2 regions of the Ruegeria sp. CDSA246 genome follow, and region 1 is predicted to be linked to the other one. Evidence: riboswitches for the same ligand, from Rfam matches in the RefSeq annotation. Region 1 holds a riboswitch; the other holds the start of a gene.

Evidence for each region. A riboswitch is a leader RNA that binds a small molecule or an ion and turns the genes downstream of it on or off. The one in region 1 is predicted to bind thiamine pyrophosphate.
Region 2: another riboswitch for thiamine pyrophosphate. It lies ahead of thiD (bifunctional hydroxymethylpyrimidine kinase/phosphomethylpyrimidine kinase); the one in region 1 lies ahead of thiB (thiamine ABC transporter substrate binding subunit).

The regions. Positions count from the first base shown of each region.
Region 1 covers NZ_JBXWPD010000003.1:63,003-73,907, reverse strand. Annotated here, with positions in the region: gene AC2FI9_RS05035 (iron chelate uptake ABC transporter family permease subunit) at 1-85, opposite strand, end outside; gene AC2FI9_RS05030 (metal ABC transporter ATP-binding protein) at 85-837, opposite strand; gene AC2FI9_RS05025 (Fur family transcriptional regulator) at 840-1,352, opposite strand; gene AC2FI9_RS05020 (zinc ABC transporter substrate-binding protein) at 1,409-2,461, shown strand; gene AC2FI9_RS05015 (HalD/BesD family halogenase) at 2,700-3,485, opposite strand; gene AC2FI9_RS05010 (enoyl-CoA hydratase) at 3,961-4,725, shown strand; gene AC2FI9_RS05005 (CBS domain-containing protein) at 5,045-5,533, shown strand; gene AC2FI9_RS05000 (ArsB/NhaD family transporter) at 5,558-6,922, shown strand; TPP riboswitch at 7,060-7,165, shown strand; gene thiB (thiamine ABC transporter substrate binding subunit) at 7,199-8,179, shown strand; gene AC2FI9_RS04990 (thiamine/thiamine pyrophosphate ABC transporter permease ThiP) at 8,155-9,702, shown strand; gene AC2FI9_RS04985 (thiamine ABC transporter ATP-binding protein) at 9,689-10,381, shown strand; gene AC2FI9_RS04980 (adenylate/guanylate cyclase domain-containing protein) at 10,448-10,905, shown strand, end outside.
Region 2 covers NZ_JBXWPD010000002.1:288,752-299,656, reverse strand. Annotated here, with positions in the region: gene galE (UDP-glucose 4-epimerase GalE) at 1-837, opposite strand, end outside; gene AC2FI9_RS04285 (3-deoxy-manno-octulosonate cytidylyltransferase) at 906-1,706, opposite strand; gene cysQ (3'(2'),5'-bisphosphate nucleotidase CysQ) at 1,706-2,503, opposite strand; gene AC2FI9_RS04275 (ABC transporter permease) at 2,627-3,448, shown strand; gene AC2FI9_RS04270 (alpha-ketoglutarate-dependent dioxygenase AlkB family protein) at 3,445-4,047, opposite strand; gene dnaK (molecular chaperone DnaK) at 4,260-6,170, shown strand; gene dnaJ (molecular chaperone DnaJ) at 6,245-7,399, shown strand; TPP riboswitch at 7,529-7,634, shown strand; gene thiD (bifunctional hydroxymethylpyrimidine kinase/phosphomethylpyrimidine kinase) at 7,680-8,483, shown strand; gene AC2FI9_RS04250 (FAD-dependent oxidoreductase) at 8,480-9,457, shown strand; gene thiS (sulfur carrier protein ThiS) at 9,441-9,635, shown strand; gene AC2FI9_RS04240 (thiazole synthase) at 9,639-10,403, shown strand; gene AC2FI9_RS04235 (thiamine phosphate synthase) at 10,400-10,905, shown strand, end outside.

The DNA of each region.
Region 1 (10,905 bases):
ACACCACAAAACACCCCAACGGCGCTGCAGCAAAGGCCACGCCAACTCCGGCCAGTGTGGCCCGGGTCATGAAATCATCAAGCATTATTCTGCGGCTTCCTGAGAATCTGTTCCATGGTCATGATGATGATCGTGGTTGTGATCATGATCATGGCGGTAAAGGGCAAGGGCACCGCCTGTTCCGGTTCCGAACAGGGCGCGGTATTCGGGGGCCGAGGCCACGACCGCAGGTGAGCCCTCGCAGCAGACATGGCCGTTCAGGCAGATCACCCGGTCCGAGGCGCTCATCACCACGTGGAGTTCGTGGCTTATTATGATGATCGCGCACCCTGTTTCCTGGCGCACGTCTTCGATCTGGCGATAAAACGCAGCCGAACCGGGCTGGTCCAACCCTTGCGTGGCTTCATCCAGCAACAGGATTTCGGGCCGGTTGATCAAGGCTCGCGCCAGCAGCACGCGCTGGAATTGTCCGCCCGAAAGCTGTGACATCTGGCGCTTGAGCAGATCGGGCACTCCGGCTGTTTCCAACGCAGTCGCGCAATCCTTCTTTGAGGCGCGATGGGTCAGCCGCATGAACCGTTCGACGGTGATCGGCAAGGTCGGGTCGATATGCAGCTTTTGCGGGACGTAACCAATTCTCAGCCCCAGCTTTCGCTTTACCCGCCCGGCAGACGGTTTGATTGCACCGATTATGGCGCGCAGCAGGCTTGTCTTACCCGAACCGTTAGGGCCGACGATGGTCACGATTTCACCAGGTTCGACCCCCATGTTAATGTGCCGTAACACGGTATTGGCCCCATAGCTAACGCTGAGGTCTTCTACGGTAATCAGGTTCATTTCTACGCCTTTTCGGTGCAGTCGGGGCAAACGCCTTCGGCTTCTACAACGGTCCGCTCAATCTCGAAACCCACCGCCCGCGCGGCTGCGCCCAGCTCTCCTTTCGCGGGTGTTGAATGTGCTTCGGCCACGGCATCACATTTCCTACAAATCATGAAGGCCGGGGAATGCGTTGCCCCGGGATGCGCGCAGGCGACAAATGCGTTCAACCGTTCGATTTTGTGGACAAACCCGTTCTCAACAAGAAAATCGAGGGCGCGATAAGCCACCGGCGGCTGCGATCCGAAGCCTTCGTCGCGCAATCGATCAAGGATTGTATAGGCACCCAAGGCCCGATGTTCCTGCAGCAGCATTTCCAAAACCTTGCGCCGCACGGGAGTCAGCCGCAAACCTTCTTCTTTGCACCGGGTCTCGGCAACGGTCAGGCTGCTTTCGACGCAGTGCGCGTGGTCGTGCTTTTGGAATCCGACAAGGGCGGAGTCTTCGGCAGGTGCAGGTCTCGTCTCACTTGTCATGTTATTCCATATCATATATGCCACTCGCAACGTTATAAAATCACATAGAGGGTTTGATGTCCAGAAAGCTTCTTCCTGTTTCGATCACGGCTGCGTTGATGGGGGGCACAGCAATGGCCGATGTCCCAAATGTTGCAGTTGATATTGCACCGGTGCACTCGTTGGTGGCGCGCGTGATGGAAGGTGTTGGGACACCTAACCTGATCGTACAAACCGGCGCGTCCCCGCATGAATACAACCTGCGCCCTTCTGAGGCGGCTGCCCTGCAAAATGCGGATCTGGTATTCTGGATGGGGAAGGACCTGACCCCATGGATGGAAGGCGCGGTAGAGACCCTGGCCAACGGCGCGACAGTCACCCCCCTGCTGGAAGTGGATGGCACCGTCCTTCTGGATTTCCGCGAGGATGCGCTGTTTGAGGCGCACGATCATGACGATGAAGATCACGCCGAAGAGGAGGAACATGACGATCATGGTCACGAGGATCATGCCGACGACAAAGACCATGACGATCATGACCACGAAGAGCATGCCGAGGGCGATGACCACGATCACGAGGATCATGCAGAACACGACGACCACCATGACCACGCGCACGGCGATCATGATCCGCATGCCTGGCTTTCGCCCAAAAACGCCGACACCTGGCTGAACGTGATTGCCGCTCAGCTTTCCGCTGCGGACCCGGACAATGCGGGTGCATATTTCGCAAACGCGGCGGCTGCGCGCGAAGAGATGGCAGCCCTCTCTGCTGAAGTAAGTGCAACTCTGGAACCTGTACGCGGAAGCAACTTCATCGTGTTCCACGATGCCTATCAGTACTTCGAGAACGCCTTCGACATCCCCGCGTCGGGTGCGATTTCGCTCAGCGATGCGTCGGATCCAAGTCCGGCGCGGATTTCAGAAATTCAGGTGCGCATTCGTGAAGAAGGGATCAATTGTGTTCTGTCAGAGCCGCAATTCAACCCCGGCATCGTCGCCACCGTCTTGGACAGAACCGAAGCGAATACCGGTGTGATAGATCCGCTAGGTTCTGATCTTGAACCTGGGGCCGAACTGTACCCGCAAATGATCCGGAGCATCGCAAAAACTTTGGCGGAATGTCTATGACCTGACCGGGCAGCCCGTTTTGGCATGAAAACCCAGAACGGGCTGAACATAGCCGGGGACACCAAAGCATCTCGGACACTTGCTTTTTTTGCGTTTCAGTGCCCGGGGTATTCGCCCGTTTGGGAACGCACCCAGATGTCTTATTGAGTTCCCATCAGAACGACGCAGTCAGAGGCTTTAGCGCTGTCCGGATTAACGATTCTGACACTGGCTAGGGTCAGGCATGTGCCATCTCAGATCACGACGCGCGCCCGTAAAACCCGATGCGTTCTTCGTCTGTGAACTGAACATTTGGCCGATCATAAAAGGAAAACACGGCGATCATGCGGTCGCGGTCGCCTTGAACAGGCGAAACGCGGTGCGCCGTGTTTTTGCCTTTGAAGATGTTCAAAGTCCCCGGTTGCAGTTTCATGAGTGTGGGCTTGCGCCGACCTTCCAGCAATTCAGCCACCCCGTCATAATTAGGGTTGTCATCACTACGCAGGTCCTTTTCGTACTCGAATTCAACGCCCGCCAACGGCGCTTGCAACAGCAGCGTTGTGGTGAATTCGGACCTGTCGAAATGCCAGTTCAGGGCCTGCCCGGCTGAGTAAGCCATTACATTCACGCGGGCCAGCGGATCATCCATGACAAAAAGCTTAGGCTTTTCCATGACCGCGGCCAGAAACTTCGCAAATGGCGGCCATTCATACAGGCGGATGACAAAGGCCTGCCCCAACTGATCGGCGCAAATCGTCCTGTTAGACGTTTCAAGTTGGGTCAGGGCAGGATGGTTGCTACCGAGGCCCTCGATAGACGTCCTGAAATAGATGTTGTGCCGCCGTGCATGGACAAAAGCCTCTTCAGCGAAAACCGGTTGCAGCTCAGACACCGCCGATTCCAGCGCACTGTCGCGAACAAAGCCAGGCAGGTTGAAAAGTCCATTCTCAGAAAGATCGGCTTTGCAGCGTTCGATCAGGCTGTGCCAGGCCATGCTGCCCGGCTGGTCCAGCGGATACAAATCCAAGTTTATGACATCACGCATCTTCGACCCTCCCTTCCTGTTATCCTAAGCAGGGCTTGAAACAGGGTTTTATCAATGGATAGCCTTTTTGGGGAGCATAAGAATTTCAAAAGCTCTGACCAGAAACGGATTGCCCGGCGGAAAGCGCCCGTTCCTGAGGGCGCTGGTTCAGTAGAAATGACGGCGATGGATTTAAAGTCGGAGACCCTCACCAGGATGAGCATGTCGCCGATCCCTTTGCGGCAGGATTACCGGATAGCTTACGCAAAAAGACGTAGATCTCCTCCAGATGTAAAAAAAGTCGTGGCTGCGCTGCAAAGTTAAGGCACCACTGAATTCAGCGGTGGGGATCAATCTGGCACACTCGCCCGGCGACGTGAGGTAACCGCCCTGATTTGTTGACGCAGGCTATTTGCCCGCATACGAACTTGCCCACATGCAGGAAACCCACAGCCGACGCGGCACAAATTCCGCCGGACATCCAAGGAATAACGCCATGAGCGAACATATCATCGTCAGCACTCAGGATCGCGTCACCACAGTCACGATTTCTCGCACAGACAAGAAAAACGCGATCACTTTTGCCATGTATACTGCGATAGCTGAAGCCATCGAAGAATACGGTCAAACTGATCATGCCCGGGCGCTGGTCATCACTGGTGAAGGCGATATGTTCACAGCCGGGAATGACCTGCAGGACTTTATGACAGGGGGCCTTCCGGCGGGTGACGTTGAAAATCCGATTATTCGGTTCCTGAATGCGATCCGGGATTGTCCGAAACCCCTGATCGCCGCAGTCAACGGTTCTGCAATTGGTGTTGGCCTGACCATGCTGCTGCACTGCGATCTGGTCTATTCCGCGAACAGCGCTTCATTCAGCGCTCCATTTGTCCAACTGGGTCTGGTGCCCGAGGCCGGTTCTTCGATGTTGCTGCCTGCGTCCCTCGGCATGGCTGTCGCCAATGACGTCTTGCTGGCGGGGCGGGTTCTGACGGCATCCGAGGCCCTGAACCACGGGTTGGTCGCGCGCGTCTTTGCCGACGGTGAGTTGATGAGCGAAGTCCAGGAGATCGCAAAAGCCATTGCAGCCTCATCCCCAGTGGCGCTCAAGCAGTCCAAGGTCCTGATCCGCAATCAGCGTGACGAAGTGGCCGGACACATGGCCGCAGAAATCAAGATCTTTGCCGCGCAGCTACAATCCCCGGATTTCGCCGAAAGCGTTGCGGCCAAACTGCAAAAACGCGCACCGAATTACAGCTGACCTGCGCCTTTGAGGGACTACGGCTTTCCTCGCCTCGAAGGCAGCCCCGGTTATTTCGGAAACGAAAGCTGAGGCACAAAACGCCTCTGACGCAAACCCAAGCTGAAACCAACCTTCCGTTATTGGCCTGCATCGCGAATAACGGAAGGATAACAACTTAATTTCATTACCGGGCTGGTCAATTCCGCCCGGCAATGGAATCAGTGCACATCAACAAATTTTGATTCGCCCTGACACGCTTTAACAAGCCGAAAAGGGCGTGCCCTGTGGCTGTTGGATGGCGTTTCACCCGATAGCCGCGTGAAGTCAGAGGAAAAGCATGGGCCTAACCTGCTATGACGTGATGGTGCCGCCTGAGGTACAAAAGACCATTCTGCCGGATGAAAGCATCGCCACGGCTTTCAACATCATCAGGGGCAGCCGGGCACGGTTTCTGCCTGTCGTGGCCGAAGACGGGACTTATGTTGGCGTCTTTACCGCCCCGACGCTGCTGAAACTGATTCTGCCGAAGGCGGCTACAATCGGTCTAAATGATGATGCGTCGCGCGTCGCGATCGACTCGCTCAGCTTCATGAATCTGACGCGGGATGATTTCGAACAACAGATGGAGCGGCTGAAGACCGAAAAGGTTCGCGACAACATGTCGAGGCCCTCGAACATCCCTGTCGCTGCACCTGATACGCCGGTGATGGAAGGTATCTTCCTGATCTACAAATTCAAACGGCACGTGATCCTTGTTGAGCCCGAAACCAACCGTTTCGTTGGCACCGTAAGCGCCAACTCGCTTTTGGATCGCGCACTCAGCTAACCCTATACAAACCGGACTAAAACCTTGGCTACGCATTCGACGTCACACGGAGAGGCCGCTCTCTCTGTTCCACAACTATTGGGCATTGATCCGCTTTGGATCGCGACCGGAATTCTGATTTTGGTGTATGCGGTCCTGATCACCGAAAAGGTTAACCGCGCCATTCTGACGATGCTGGGCGCGTCCCTGATGGTCCTGTTTGGCATCATCAATCAGGAACAGGCCGTGGCGGGTGTGGACGCCAACACTCTGGCACTGCTTATCGGCATGATGGTCATCGTGGGGATCACCAGCAAATGCGGATTGTTCCAATACGTAGCGATCAAGGCCGCAAAAGCGGTGAAAGCCAATCCAACCGGCATCCTCATCATGCTGACGCTGATTACGGCGGTGTTCTCGGCCCTGCTGGACAACGTGACGACCGTTTTGCTGATCGCCCCGATTACGCTGCTGATCACTGAAGCCCTGGAAACGCGTGTGTTCCCGTTCTTTGTCGCCGAGATCCTGGCCTCGAACGTGGGCGGAACAGCGACGCTGATCGGTGACCCACCCAACATCATCATTGGCTCGGCCGCAGGGCTTAGCTTCAACGATTTCGTGGTGAACCTGGCGCCTATCTCGGCCATATGTCTGGTTGTCCTGACCGGCATTATTTACCTTATGAACCGCAAGGAACTGGCCCGCATTCCGAAATCGGCCAGCGATCGGATTATGGGGTTCAACGAATCCGAAGCGGTTACTGATGTAGTCTTGATGATCAAGTCTCTGGCCGTTTTGGCTCTGGTTTTGCTGGGGTTCACGCTGGGGCACAGCTACGGCATTCAGCCGGGTACGTCAGCGTTGGCCGGTGCGGGCCTGTTGATGCTGCTGGCCTATGGCCACCAAAGCGGTGAAGAACAGTCGGAGTCGGTTCACCACATCTTTGGCGAAGTTGAATGGGTCACAATCTTTTTCTTCGGTGGGCTGTTCGTCATCGTTGCCGGTGTCGAACATGTTGGACTGCTGGCATTCTTCGGTGAGAAAGTGCTGGAGCTGACCCAAGGCGACATGATGTGGACCGCGTTCTTCATCTTTTGGGCCTCCGGCATTTTGTCCGCAATCCTCGACAACATTCCTTTCGTGGCAACGATGATCCCTCTGATCGAGTCCACCGCAGACACGTTCGGCGGCAAGGACGCGATTGAACCCCTTTGGTGGTCGCTGGCGCTTGGGGCCTGTCTGGGCGGCAACGGTACACTGTTGGGGGCAAGCGCCAACCTTACGGTGGCTGCTTTTGCGGAAAAGGCCAAGCAGCCCATCGGCTTCATCGCCTTCGCCAAAATTGCATTCCCGATCATGATCCTCACCCTGATGATCGCGAACGTCTATATTTGGCTGCGTTACTTCTGACCTATGGCCCTTTGAACCAAACGTATTACAGGTTCAAAGGGCGTCCGACTCCGGACAGGTTTACTTGCCCGCATGTGACACGCACCGCGCTGAGGCACCGAATTTGGTTGTCTTTCTAGCCAATCCCCCCTAGTGACGGCCTCACCTCGGGGAGCACGGCCTGCCGCGCTGAGATGCTTATCAAGCGAACCCGTAGAACCTGAACCGGCTAGAACCGGCGGAGGGAAGGGTTTCGGTTTCATCCATCCTTGCCCTCTCGCCGCAATGGAGGATGACATGAAACATCTGCTAATTGCTGCGGGACTTCTGAGTGCAACTACGGCCATCGCTGCCGACAAGCCTCAGCTAACCGTTTACACCTATGACAGCTTTGTATCCGATTGGGGCCCCGGCCCGCAGGTCAAAGAAGCCTTTGAGGCAACCTGCGACTGCGAGCTGAACCTCGTGGGCGTCGAAGATGGTGCCGCACTTTTGTCGCGTGTCCGGCTTGAGGGTGAAAACTCTGACGCCGACGTCGTGCTTGGTCTGGATACCAACCTGATTGCAGCGGCCCGGGAAACCGGCCTGTTTGCGCCCAATTCCGTCTCTGCCGACTTCGCGCTGCCGATCGAATGGACCGATGACACGTTCACACCGTATGACTGGGGCTACTTCGCCTTCGTTCACAAAGCGGATGCGACAGCGCCTGCAAACTTCCGGGAACTGGCGGACAGCAACACCAAGATCATCATCCAGGACCCTCGCTCGTCCACACCAGGTCTGGGTCTGCTGATGTGGGTCAAAGCGGCTTATGGTGACGAAGCACCCGAAATCTGGGCAGGTCTTTCCGACAACATCGTGACCGTCACCAAAGGTTGGTCCGAGGCATACGGCCTGTTCCTTGAGGGCGAGTCGGACATGGTTCTCAGTTACACCACATCTCCGGCCTATCACCTGATCGCCGAGGATGACGGCAGCAAGGCCGCGTCCGCTTTTGACGAGGGCAACTATCTGCAAGTTGAGGTTGCGGCAAAGCTGGCCGCGACGGATCAGGCCGAACTGGCGGATCAGTTTTTGCAGTACATGGTCTCGGATGCGTTCCAGCAAATTATTCCGACAACCAACTGGATGTACCCGGCCGTAACCCCGGCAGAAGGTTTGCCTAAAGGGTTTGACACCCTGACAGTGCCGGCAAAGTCGCTGCTGTTCTCTCCCGATGAAGCCGCCGCCGTGCGGGATCAGGCCCTGGCAGAATGGCAGAACGCGCTCAGCCAGTAAGCCTATGGCCCGGTATCGGTGCGGCAGCTCTGGTCGCCGCGCTGATCCTGGGCACTCTTGCGGCGGTTGCACTGCGTGCTGAAACCAGCGGCGGGTTCACTCCCGCCGACTGGGCTGCGCTGCGGTTCACGCTGACCCAAGCCACACTGTCCGCATTGTTCAGCGTGGTGTTGGCCGTGCCGGTTGCGCGGGCTTTGGCACGTCGGAGGTTCCCCGGCCGACGGGCTTTAATTGCGCTTTTGGGCGCGCCCTTCATCCTGCCGGTCATCGTTGCCATTCTGGGTCTGCTGCAAGTCTTTGGCCGGTCGGGATGGATCTCGGACATCCTTGGCATTTTCGGCCTGCCGCCCATACGCATCTACGGCTTGCATGGCGTCGTATTGGCGCATGTGTTCTTCAATCTGCCTCTGGCCACACGCCTTGTGTTGCAAGCCTGGCAGGAAATTCCGGCAGAACGGTTTCGCCTGGCCGCACAACTGGGATGCAACGGCATGGCCATGTTTCGACTGATCGAGATGCCCATGCTGAAACGGACCCTGCCCGGGGTTCTTGCAGTAATCTTCGCCATTTGCCTGACCAGCTTCGCCGTCGCCCTCACCTTGGGCGGAGGACCACGGGCTACAACGATCGAACTGGCGATCTATCAGGCCTTCACCTACGATTTCGACCTGGGCCGCGCCGCCCTGTTATCCGCCCTGCAACTTGCCCTGACAGCTGCGACCGCTTTAGTGGCGCTGAAGTTTTCGCGCGGGGACGGTTTTGGAACAGGCCTTGATCGCGCATTGCGCCGCTGGGACGGGGGTGCGCCGACGATAGATGTATTCTGGATCGTCGCAGCGGCCGTCTTTTTGCTACTGCCTTTGGCATCGGTCGTAATTTCGGGAGTTGCCGGGTTGTTTGACATGCCCGCAATCGTTTTTCGTGCCGCGTTGATCTCGGTCCTTGTTGCCGCTGCAAGTACCGCTGTCCTGCTTTTGCTTGCTTTGCCCATGGCCACCGCCGTCGCGAGCGGCCGGCACGGGCTTGTGGAACTCAGTGGCATTTTGGGTTTGGCGGCATCACCACTGGTCATCGGTACGGGCCTGTTCATCCTGATCCGGCCTTTGGCAAATCCGACGACATTGGCTCTGCCTGTCACTGCTTTGGTGAATGCCGCGATGGCCCTGCCCTTTGCTTTACGCATTCTGGTCCCCGCGGCGCGCGACATAACCGCTAGGCACGGACGTCTCGCGCTTTCATTGGATATGACAAAATGGACGTTTTTCACGCGCATCTTGCTACCGCGCATGCGTCCACAGATCGGTTTCGCCGCTGGTCTTGGGGCGGCTCTGTCAATGGGTGATCTGGGCGTGATCGCACTGTTCGCCGATCCGCAGATCGCGACCCTGCCCTTGCAAATCTACCGCTTGATGGGTGCCTATCAGATGCAGGCGGCTGCCGGCGGGGCATTACTGCTGTTGCTGCTGTCCATGGGCGCATTCTGGCTATTGGACCGAGGAGGGCGCTCGCATGCTGAAGCTTGACGACTGCGTGATTGAAAACGGGAATTTCACCCTAAACGCCGATATCCAGATCGAGGTTGGCAACAGCATTGCCATTGTCGGCCCCTCCGGGGCGGGCAAGTCCACATTGTTGGAGACTATCGCTGGATTTCGGGATCTGAAAAAGGGTCAGATCTTTTGGGGTGGTCAGCAGATTTCCAACTTGCATCCCGGCAAGCGCCCTATGGCGATGCTGTTTCAAGACGGAAACCTGTTTCCGCATCTGACGGCTGAACAAAACATCGCCCTGGGCCTGCGCCCAAACGGTCGGTTGTCCGAAGACGAGGATGCACAGGTTCAGTCCGCTCTGGGCCGGGTTTCTTTGCATGGTATGGGCGCGCGCAAACCCTCGGAACTGTCCGGAGGACAGCAAAGCCGGGTTGCCCTGGCCCGCGTACTTGTGCAGCGGCGCGAACTGTTGCTTTTGGACGAACCATTTGCGGCCCTTGGGCCAGCCCTAAAGGCCGAAATGCTGGATTTGGTGGCCGATCTGGTAGCCGAAACTCAAACGACCCTGTTGATGGTCAGCCACGACCCGCAGGATGCACGCCGTATTGCCGACCAAACCGTACTTGTTGCAGACGAAACGGTGCATGCCCCCGTTCAGACAGCGGAACTCTTTGACAACCCGCCGCCAAGCCTGCGTGCCTATCTTGGCTAGCGGTGATCCCGCCTCAGAAGTCAACGAGGCGTTGTAACGGGTCGCCAAGCTAAATATCGTTCAAAGATGGTCAACGAAGACAAGCATACGCAGCACACTGGCGTGATCGACAAAAGCGCCCAGGCGCAAAGCAACCGCCAAACAAGGTTGAAAATCCGAATTTCCACTCTGCTGGCGCTGACCATTGGCGGACTGGTGGCAATATCGGCTGGCGCAGTTCTGTTGGTTTCGACTTATGCCAATTTTCAGAACACGACGGAACTGTTGAATACGTCTGCCGCGATGATCGTCGAATCCATCGAAGACGATATCTTCAGCCTGACGACACCGATCGAGGAACTGGCACAATCCCTACAAGAAGACGCAAGCACGGGTGAAGTCGATCTGCACGACACCGATTTTCTGAAAGCCTACTTCAAAGGCGTGGTGGCTTCGGTCCCGTATCTGACAGATCTTGCCATCGTGTATCCTGACGGCAGTCTGTTCATTTCAACACATATCACGGATGTTGAGGGGCCACGTTT
Region 2 (10,905 bases), on a different contig from region 1:
TCCGATCGCGAAAGGCACGTCGCGGTTGGTGACTGCCTTGGAATGGCTGATCACATCCATCACCGAAAACCCCGACCCGGTGCCAAGGTTGAACACGCGGCTGCCCTTGTCTTGCTCCAGCCAGTTCAGCCCCAAGACATGGGCGTCGACCAGATCGCAAACGTGTACATAATCGCGGATGCAGGTGCCGTCTGGTGTGTCGTAGTCCGTCCCGAATACCGTCAATCCGTCGCGCTTGCCGTCGATGGCATCCAGCATCAGAGGCACAAGGTGGGTTTCCGGGCGGTGGAACTCACCCACCTCGCCATCAGGGTCGGCACCGGCCACGTTGAAATACCGGAAGATCACATGGTTCAGCCCGTGCGCGGTCTCGAAATCGCGCAGGATATCTTCGATGGCACGTTTTGAGGCGCCGTATGCGTTCAGCGGCAGTTGCGGCGTGTCTTCGTCCAGCACCACATTGTCATGCTCGCCATAGGTGGCGCAGGTGGACGAGAATACAAAGTTCTCACATCCGGCGGCCACCGTGGCTTCGATCAAATTCAGCGAACCGGTCACGTTGTTGGACCAGTATTTGCCAGGCTCGGACATGGCCTCACCCACTTGGCTGAGGGCGGCAAAATGCATCACGGCCAAGAGTTCGTATTTGGCGAAGACCTCATCCAGCCGGGCACGATCCAACAGATCGCCTTGTTCGAACGGACCGAACTTCACCGCATCCTGCCAGCCAGTGACCAGATTGTCGAAGGTCACAGGCGTGTAACCAGCTTGAGAAAGCGCCTTACAGGCATGAGATCCAATGTACCCGGCACCGCCAGTGACAAGAATGTTCTTCATATTCGTTCCAAATTGCGGTGTGACGCCCGGTTAGACGTCGTCTTGACAGGAGTTCAGGTGAAAATAGGTCAACCCAACCCCATAGCGGCCATCATCTCTTCGAGCTTCGGCACATCTTGCGGGTTATTTAATTCCCAGAATTGGCGGCCCTTGGCCTCAACCTCAACGCACAGAACCTTGCGGCCATTTTCCATAAAGCGTAGCTGTTCCAGCCCTTCCAATTGCTCCAAAGGTCCTACTGGCCAGGTTGGATAGGCTGACAGCGCATCGGGGCGATAGGCGTAGACGCCGACATGGTGGAACACCGGTGTCGGTTCGGTGCCGGCAAAAGTTTCGGCGGTAAAAGGCACAACCTCTTTCGAGAAGTACATTGCGCTGTGATCGGTCGCAAATACGGCTGTTGTGCCGCCGACCCGCCCGTTTTTGCGATCGTTAAGCAAGCTGTTCAAAGCATCTCCGTCACAGCGCAGAACCGGCGTTGCGACCCCGGCGTAGGGCGCGGCGCGCAGACCGGCGATCAGGTCTTCGACAAACCAATGTGGTGTCAGTGGCGCATCCCCTTGCAAGTTCACCACGATCTCATAGCCCGCGCCCAGAGCAGCATGGGCCTCGGCGCATCGCTCGGTGCCATTGCCGCAGGTCTCGGATGTCATCACCACCTCGGCCCCGAACCCTTCGGCCACGTCGCAGATGCGGTCGTCATCGGTGGCGACAACCACCTTGTCCACGCCCGACACAGAACATGCAGCGCGCCAGGATCGTTCGATCAGGGTCATCGCATTGCCGCTTGCCCCGGTCAGCGGAACCAGCGGCTTGCCCGGGTAGCGGGTCGAGGCATAGCGGGCGGGGATGGCAATCAGAACAGACATCAGGCCTCCTTCAGGTCAACGCCCGGAGCGTAGGCGATAAAGAACGGGTTTGCATAGCCGTCCTTGCCGTAGGTCAATGACGAGTGGTCATCGAAACGAACAACCTTGCCGCCCGCACCCGCCAAAACGGCGTGACCGGCGGCTGTGTCCCACTCCATCGTGCGCCCGACGCGGGGATAGAGGTCCGCTTCCCCTGTTGCGACCAGACAGAATTTCAGGGACGAGCCCGCGCTTTTGCTGTCCTTGACCTGATATTTATTGATGTAATCTTCGGTCGCCTGATCGCGGTGTGATTTTGACGCGACGATCAAAAGTGCCGAATTGTTTGGTTCAGACACCGAAATCGGGGTTACGTCACCGGCCTGTGCCTTGTTAAGCGCGCCGGTTTCTTCAACCGATTGACCGTCTGCTTGCGTGTAGAACATGCGCCCCTTGGCCGGTGCATACACAACGCCCCGAGTTGGCACTCCGTTTTCGACCAATGCGATGTTCACCGTGAAATCACCGCGCCGGTTGATGAATTCCTTGGTGCCGTCCAGCGGATCGACGATCAGGAATGTGTCGCCTTTTTCGGAATGTGATGCGGCCTGTTCTTCGGTCACCAGCAGAATATCCGGGAACGCGGCGCGCAAGCCTGCCGATATCAGGGCATCGGCTGCCTCGTCCGCTTCGGTCACGGGGCTGGCGTCGGATTTGACTTTGACGTCGAAATCATCCGACTCGTAGATCTGCATGATCGTGTCCCCGGCTTCCAGCGCCAGACGTCTGATTACGGGAATAAGGGCGTCGTAGGTCACAAAAATGCTCCGTTGCTGTAGTTTGTTGATCGAAATCCTTGTGGGTCTTATGCTGTGCCGGTTACGGAACGGCAAGAATTTCGTGGCAGTTTGCAGGTAATTCAGCGGGAAAGAGTGCACTGAGTGTTTTATTTTAAGCGGAATCAGACGCTTCTGGGCGGCGCTTTCACGACTTCCGAGCTTATCTTCCATGCGGTGGCGCATGGAATACGGTCCAAACACTCGAATGCTGTGATCGCGATCATTGTGAATATCTTGCAAATTCTCGCACTTGTGACCGTGTTTTACCTGATCATGTCGATGCTGGGCGCGCGGGTCGCCAAGATCAGGGGTAACATTATCCTATTTCTGTTGTCAGGTGTCTTTCTGTTCCTGACCCATATCAAAGCCGTCTCGTCCGTCTCTGGCGTGGCAACAGGAAACAACCCGATGATGCTGCACTCTCCGATGAACATGATGGTTGCGCTGTTGGCAACCGCATTTGGGTCGCTTTACACGCAGTTGGTCTCGATCCTTGTGATCCTTTTCATCTACACTGTCGCAGTTGAGCCATTGGAGATCCAAGAACCGGGTGGCGCGTTCTATATGTTGATATTGGCCTGGTTTACCGGATGCGCGGTGGGCGTCGTGTTTATGGCAATCTCGCCATGGTTTCCCACCACCACGGGAATTCTCAGTACAATCTATCGACGCCTGAACATGATTTTTTCTGGCAAAATGGTTGTAGGGAACGCGCTGGGTGGCTTCATGCTGAGCTTCTTTGCCTGGAACCCGTTGTTTCACATAATCGACCAGTGCCGCGGCTTTGTCTTTCGCAATTACTTTCCGCGAAACACCAGTTGGGAATATGCGATTTGGGTTGGAATGGCCTTGTTGATGATTGGGTTGCTGGGTATCTTTTTCACCCGTCAGCATGTGTCGGCCAGTTGGGGCGCGCGCCGCTAGTTTGCCACCCGTAAGGTCAGGTTGATCCGTCCACCTTTGGGCAACAGTTTGGATGAACCGAAACGGATGCGGTCTACCCCGTGATAGGTCAGGCGGGCGGGGCCGCCCATGACTACGACGTCGCCGGAGTTCAGCCAGATCGACTCGGTCTTGCCGCCCCGGGTTTCGTTTCCGATGCGAAAAAGGGCATCGTCGCCCAGCGAAATGGACAGGACAGGCCATGAAAAATCTGCCTCGTCCTTGTCTTGATGCAGCCCCATACGCGCACCTTCGCCGTAATAGTTGATCAGACAGCAATCCGGATCGCGTTGGGTGCTGGCAAGCTTGCGCCATATGCTCAGTATCGTATCGGGAATGTCAGGCCACACCGTTCCTTTAGGGTGTTGCGCCTGATATCGGTAACCCCCTTTGTCGGTGACCCAGCCAAGCGCCCCGGCCGAGGTCATACGCACCGACATTTCCTTGCCCGAAGGCGTAACCGGCCGGAACAGCGGCGCAGATTTCAGAATCGGGCGCAATGCCTCAATCAGTTGCGTTTGTGCCGCAACGTCCAGATAGGTTTTTCTGATGTCAAATCCGCGCAAAAGCAGCCGCGCCATTGAAGATTCCCCAATCCTTGCCAAAACCTTGCCAAAAAGGCCGCAGATTCCCGAAAACCTGCCTTTTACACCGCTTGCAGGCCTCTGATCTCGCCCTTATATACGCCGGGACGCGCGATGGTGTAGTGCTGTTGCGCAAACCAGATCGGGGCCGGATGCCATAACGGGTCCGGACCTCGAGACATCGCCTTGAAGAGAAAGGGATTGAACATATGGGAAAAGTAATCGGTATTGACCTCGGGACCACCAACTCGTGTGTGGCCATCATGGACGGCTCTCAGCCGAAGGTCATCGAAAACGCAGAAGGGGCGCGGACCACGCCCTCGATCGTCGCCTTCACCGAAGATGAGCGTCTGGTTGGTCAGCCTGCAAAACGTCAGGCGGTCACCAACCCCGACAACACGATCTTTGGCGTCAAGCGTCTGATCGGTCGTCGTGTGGATGATGCAGAAGTCCAGAAGGACAAGAAAATGGTGCCGTACGCCATCGTGGATGGCGGCAACGGTGACGCGTGGGTGGAAGCCCGCGGTGAAAAATACTCCCCAAGCCAGATTTCGGCCTTCACTCTGGGCAAGATGAAGGAAACTGCCGAGAGCTATCTGGGTGAAGAAGTCACGCAGGCGGTCATCACCGTTCCCGCGTATTTCAATGACGCACAGCGTCAGGCCACCAAAGACGCAGGCAAAATCGCCGGTCTGGAAGTGCTGCGGATCATCAACGAACCGACAGCCGCCGCGCTGGCCTATGGCCTGGACAAAGAAGAAACCCAAACCATCGCGGTTTATGACCTTGGTGGTGGTACGTTCGACGTGACCATTCTGGAAATCGACGACGGGCTGTTCGAGGTCAAATCGACCAATGGTGACACCTTCCTGGGTGGTGAAGACTTTGACATGCGCATCGTCAACTACCTGGCGGACGAGTTCAAAAAGGAACACGGTGTCGACCTGTCGCAAGACAAGATGGCCCTTCAGCGCCTGAAAGAAGCTGCTGAAAAAGCCAAGATCGAGCTGTCCTCGACCTCGCAGACCGAAATTAACCAGCCGTTCATCTCGATGGGCGCTAATGGTCAGCCGCTGCACATGGTCATGAAACTGACCCGTGCCAAGCTGGAATCGCTGGTTGGTGACCTGATCAAGAAGTCGATGAAACCCTGTCAGGCCGCATTGAAAGACGCCGGTTTGTCGGCGGGCGACATTGACGAGGTTGTTCTGGTCGGTGGTATGACCCGCATGCCGAAGGTGATCGAAGAGGTCACCAAATTCTTCGGTAAAGAACCGCACAAGGGTGTGAACCCGGACGAAGTTGTTGCCATGGGCGCCGCCATTCAGGCCGGTGTTCTGCAGGGTGACGTCAAAGATGTGGTTCTGCTGGACGTAACCCCGCTTTCGCTGGGGATTGAGACGCTGGGTGGCGTGTTCACCCGTCTGATCGACCGCAACACCACGATCCCGACCAAAAAGTCTCAGGTCTTCTCGACTGCCGAGGACAACCAGAACGCTGTGACCATCCGCTGCTTCCAGGGGGAACGCGAAATGGCTGCGGACAACAAGATCCTGGGTCAGTTCAATCTTGAAGATATTCCGCCCGCACCGCGTGGCATGCCTCAGATCGAGGTGACTTTTGACATCGACGCCAACGGCATTGTCTCGGTTTCGGCCAAAGACAAAGGCACCGGCAAAGAGCAGAAGATCACCATCCAGGCATCGGGTGGTCTGTCGGATGAAGATATCGACAAGATGGTCAAGGACGCCGAAGAGAACGCCGAGGCGGACAAGGAACGCCGCGAGCTGATCGAGGCGAAGAACCAGGCGGAAAGCCTCATCCACTCGACCGAGAAGTCGATGGAAGAGCATGCCGACAAGGTCGACCCGACCACCATCGAAGCTATCGAGCTGGCGATTGTCGCGCTGAAGGACGAGCTGGAAACCGAGAATGCCGACAAGATCAAGTCAGGCATTCAGAACGTGACCGAAGCCGCCATGAAGCTGGGCGAAGCCATCTACAAGGCGCAGTCTGAAGAGACCGAGGATGAGCCTGCGGCGGCGGATGCCGCTCCGGCTGGTGAAGACGATATCGTCGATGCCGAATTCGAAGATCTTGACGACGAAAAGCGTAAGTAACGGGAAACCGGGCCAATTCGGGCCGGTCCGGTCACCGGGCCGGCCCGATTACGTTGCGGCAGAAGGAAATACTGATGTCAAAACGCGACTACTATGATGTGCTCGGCGTGTCCAAGGGCGCATCAGCGGACGAGATCAAGAAGGGCTTTCGCACGAAAGCCAAGGAATTGCATCCCGACCGCAACAAGGACAACCCGGATTCCGAGGCTCAGTTCAAAGAAGCGAACGAAGCTTACGACGTCTTGCGCGATGCCGAAAAAAAGGCCGCGTATGACCGTTTTGGTCATGCCGCGTTTGAAAACGGTATGGGCGGCGGTGGCCGTCCCGGCGGCGGATTTGGCGGACAGGGCGATTTCTCCAGTGCCTTCTCGGACGTGTTCGATGACCTGTTCGGCGATTTTATGGGTGGTCAGCGCGGTGCTACCGGGGGTGGTCGACGGGCCGCGCGCGGGTCAGACCTGCGTTACAACCTGCGTGTAAGCCTGGAAGAAGCATTCTCTGGCCTGCAAAAGACGATCAACGTGCCTGCTGCCGTGGCCTGCTCGGCCTGTGACGGCTCGGGTGCGGAAGGCGGGGTTGAGCCCACAACCTGCCCGACCTGTTCGGGCATGGGGAAAGTGCGGGCGCAACAGGGCTTTTTCACAGTTGAACGGTCGTGCCCGACTTGTTCGGGTCTGGGTCAAATTATCAAGAACCCCTGTAAATCATGCGGCGGCGCCGGGCGCGTCGAAAAAGAACGCGCGCTGTCGGTCAACATTCCGGCCGGTGTCGAAACCGGCACACGCATCCGTCTTGCGGGCGAAGGTGAGGCCGGGATGCGCGGTGGCCCCCCGGGCGACCTGTATATTTTTGTCGAAGTTTCGGACCACAAGCTGTTCGAGCGCGACAGCGTAAACCTGTATTGCCGTGTTCCGGTCAGCATGGCCAAGGCAGCGCTGGGCGGTTCGATCGAAGTGCCCACTATCGACGGTGGCCGGGGTCGCGTGCAAATTCCGGCTGGCAGCCAGTCAGGACGTCAGATGCGCTTGCGCAGCAAAGGCATGCCCGCCCTTCGCGGCGGTGGCGTTGGCGATATGTTCATCGAACTGGCCGTCGAAACCCCGGTCAATCTGACCAGCCGTCAAAAAGAGCTGCTGCGTGAGTTCGACGATCTGGGCGAAGATAACCATCCGGAATCAAAAAGCTTTTTCTCGTCCGTCAAGTCATTTTGGGACGGTATGAAGGGCTGAACCTGCACACCTGAACATCAAACAGAAGCCGGTCCGTTGAGGCCGGCTTTTGCATTTCATAAGTCCAGATTGACCGTAATCTGCACCAAAATTGGCCCTTGATTCCCCCGCCATCCCCTGAGAGTGTCGCCCCAACCGTTGGGGTGCCCTGTTTGGGGGCTGAGAGGCGTGAATGCGCTAACCCATCGAACCTGATCCGGGCAATACCGGCGTAGGGAACGGTCTTTTAGTGTTTAGACGTTTTCCATGCCCGTTGCCCATTTTGAACCGGAGCAACGACATGGCACCCATTGCCTTAACAATCGCAGGATCTGACAGCGGCGGAGGGGCTGGAATTCAGGCTGACCTCAAGGCGATGTCCGCGCTTGGCGTTTACGGGGCCAGCGTGATTACCGCAGTGACGGCGCAGAATACTCGCGCAGTTACGGCGGTGCATGGCATCCCTCTGGACGTAATTGTAGCCCAGATCGAGGCTGTTCTGACCGACCTGGATGTTGGTGCGATCAAGATCGGAATGCTGGCGACCCCTCAGATCATCCAACGTGTCGCAGATAGTATCGCCGAATTTGATGGGCCGGTAGTTTTGGATCCGGTCATGATCGCGAAATCCGGCGATGCCTTGCTGGCAGAAGAGGCGGTGCAAACCCTGCGCGACGTATTGTTGCCGCGCGCGACGGTGTTAACGCCAAACCTGCCCGAAGCAGCCTGCCTGCTGGGCTCTGAGTCTGAGGACAGCCTCGAACAGATGATCGCACAAGGGCAAGATCTGTGTGCACTTGGCGCTGGTGCGGTTCTGATGAAGGGCGGTCACGGCAAGGGTGACATCTGCCATGACATATTGATCTCACATTCGGGCGTGATTGCTCAGTTTCAAGCGCCGCGCCAACAGACCCGCAACACCCACGGAACCGGGTGCACGCTGTCCTCATCCATAGCGGCCGGGTTGGCTAAGGGCCTTTCGCTGCCCCAGGCCGTGGCGCAAGCACATGACTATCTGCAAGGCGCCATCGCTCAGGCTGATGCTCTAAAAATCGGACAAGGTCACGGGCCTGTTCATCACTTCCATCAGGTTTGGCCCGCGTGACCGTCTGGTCGATCATAGGGGCAGGTGTGGCCGGGTTGGCCGTTGCTTCCGAACTTGTCGCGCGCGGGGCCAAGGTTCAGGTGTTTGATCCCGGTGGTGCACCTGGGCCGCATGGCTGCTCCTGGTGGGCGGGCGGAATGTTGGCACCTTGGTGCGAGTATGAAAACGCCGAGGAACCTGTCCTGCGTCTGGGGCAATTGGCAATCGACTGGTGGGCCAAACGCACTCAGGTCCACAGGCGCGGCACACTGGTTGTTGCTAACCCACGGGATCTGCCGGATCTGCGTCGTTTCGCCCGCAGAACTGAGGGGTTTTCTGAAGTTGATGACAGAGAAATAACCTTATTAGAGCCTGATCTGTATGGTTTCAAAAAAGGTCTCTACTTTGCTGCGGAAGCCCATTTGGATCCGCGTCAGGCCTTGCTGGATCTGTCGCACCAGCTTCAGGATCACGGTGTTGAATTCCATCATGCGTGCGCTCCGACGGGATTGGACAACGCCATTGATTGCAGAGGTCTGCACGCGCGCGAATACCTGCAGGACTTGCGCGGCGTGAAGGGTGAGATGCTGGTGATACGGTGCCCAGACGTGACACTGACCCGGCCTATACGCCTGCTTCATCCACGCGTGCCGCTGTATATCGTTCCACGCGGCGACGGCGTCTACATGCTGGGCGCGACAATGATCGAATCCGAGGATAGCAGCCGAATTACCGCACGCTCGATGCTTGAGTTGCTGAGCGCAGCCTACGCCCTGAACCCCGCCTTTGGTGAGGCTGAAGTGTTGGAAACCGGCGTCGATCTGCGCCCCGCTTTCCCCGACAACCTGCCGCGTATTCGGCGGCTGGGACCGACAATCTATGCCAACGGCCTCTACCGCCACGGCTACTTGCTGGCCCCTGCACTGGCCAAGGGCGTGGCTGACCTAGCGTTGGACAACAAACATTCGGAGATGGTCGATGAAGATCGTACTTAACGGCGAGATGCGCGACGTGCAGGCCGAAACTCTTTCCGGCCTTTTGCAGGAATGCGGGTTTTCGGGCCGGGTGGCGACGGCTGTGAACGAGGGTTTTGTGCCTTCGAGCCTGCGCAAGGCCCGTAAAATCAAGGATGGCGATCGGATCGAAGTCGTCGCCCCGATGCAGGGGGGGTGAGCGATGAAGACCGTCTACGGCACATCACTGCCGAACCCGCTGATGCTGGGCACCGCGCAATATCCAAGCCCTGCAATCTTGGAACAGGCATTTCGGGACAGCGGGGCCGGGGTGGCCACCGTATCTTTGCGACGCGAAGCAGGCGCAGGACAAACCTTTTGGCAGATGATCCGCGATCTGAGCGTTCTTATCCTGCCCAACACAGCGGGTTGCCATACGGTGAAAGAGGCTGTGACCACCGCCCATATGGCACGTGAGGTGTTTGACACCAAATGGATCAAGCTGGAACTAATCGGGCATACCGACAGCCTCCAGCCCGACGTGTTCCAACTGGTCGAGGCCGCGCGCATTCTGACCGAAGACGGGTTCGAGGTGTTTCCCTATACCACGGACGACCTGATCGTGGGTGAGCGCCTTTTGGCGGTAGGGTGTGAGGTTCTGATGCCTTGGGGCGCTCCGATAGGCTCGGGCCGTGGTTTGAACAACGAATACGCCTTGCGCGCAATGCGGGCTGAGTTTCCCGAAGTACCACTGGTGATTGACGCAGGTATCGGCCTGCCCAGCCACGCCGCTCATGCGATGGAGCTTGGGTATGATGCTGTTCTGCTGAACACTGCGGTGGCACGGGCCGGTGATCCCGCAGCAATGGCCAAGGCGATGAAGCTGGGCATCGAGGCCGGGCAATTGGCCTATCAGGCCGACCCGATCGAAGCGCGCGATATGGCCGAACCCTCGACCCCCGTTATCGGAAAGGCGTTTTTGTCATGAAACTCGACCGGTTTTACCCAATCTTCGACCATTCCGACTGGCTGCGCCGGATGCTGCCTCTGGGCGTGAAACTGGTGCAGTTGCGGATCAAGGACCAACCGGATGCGGTCGTGCGTGAACAGATCGCGGTTTCGCGGGATCTGTGCCGTGCGCATGGGGCTGTTCTGGTGGTGAATGACCATTGGCAGGTTGCCATCGACGCAGGCTGCGACTGGATTCATTTGGGACAAGAGGATCTGGATGACGCAGATCTGAAGGCGATCCGACGCGCAGGGCTGAAACTGGGTGTCTCGACCCATGACGATGACGAGCTTGAGCGTGTTCTGGCCATGACCCCCGATTATGTCGCGCTTGGTCCCGTCTACCCAACGATCCTGAAAAAGATGAAATGGGAACAACAAGGCCTGCCGCGTGTCACTGAATGGAAAGCGCGCGTGGGGGAAGTCCCTTTGGTCGGTATAGGCGGGATGAGTGTGGAGCGCGCGCCGGGGGTGTTGCAGGC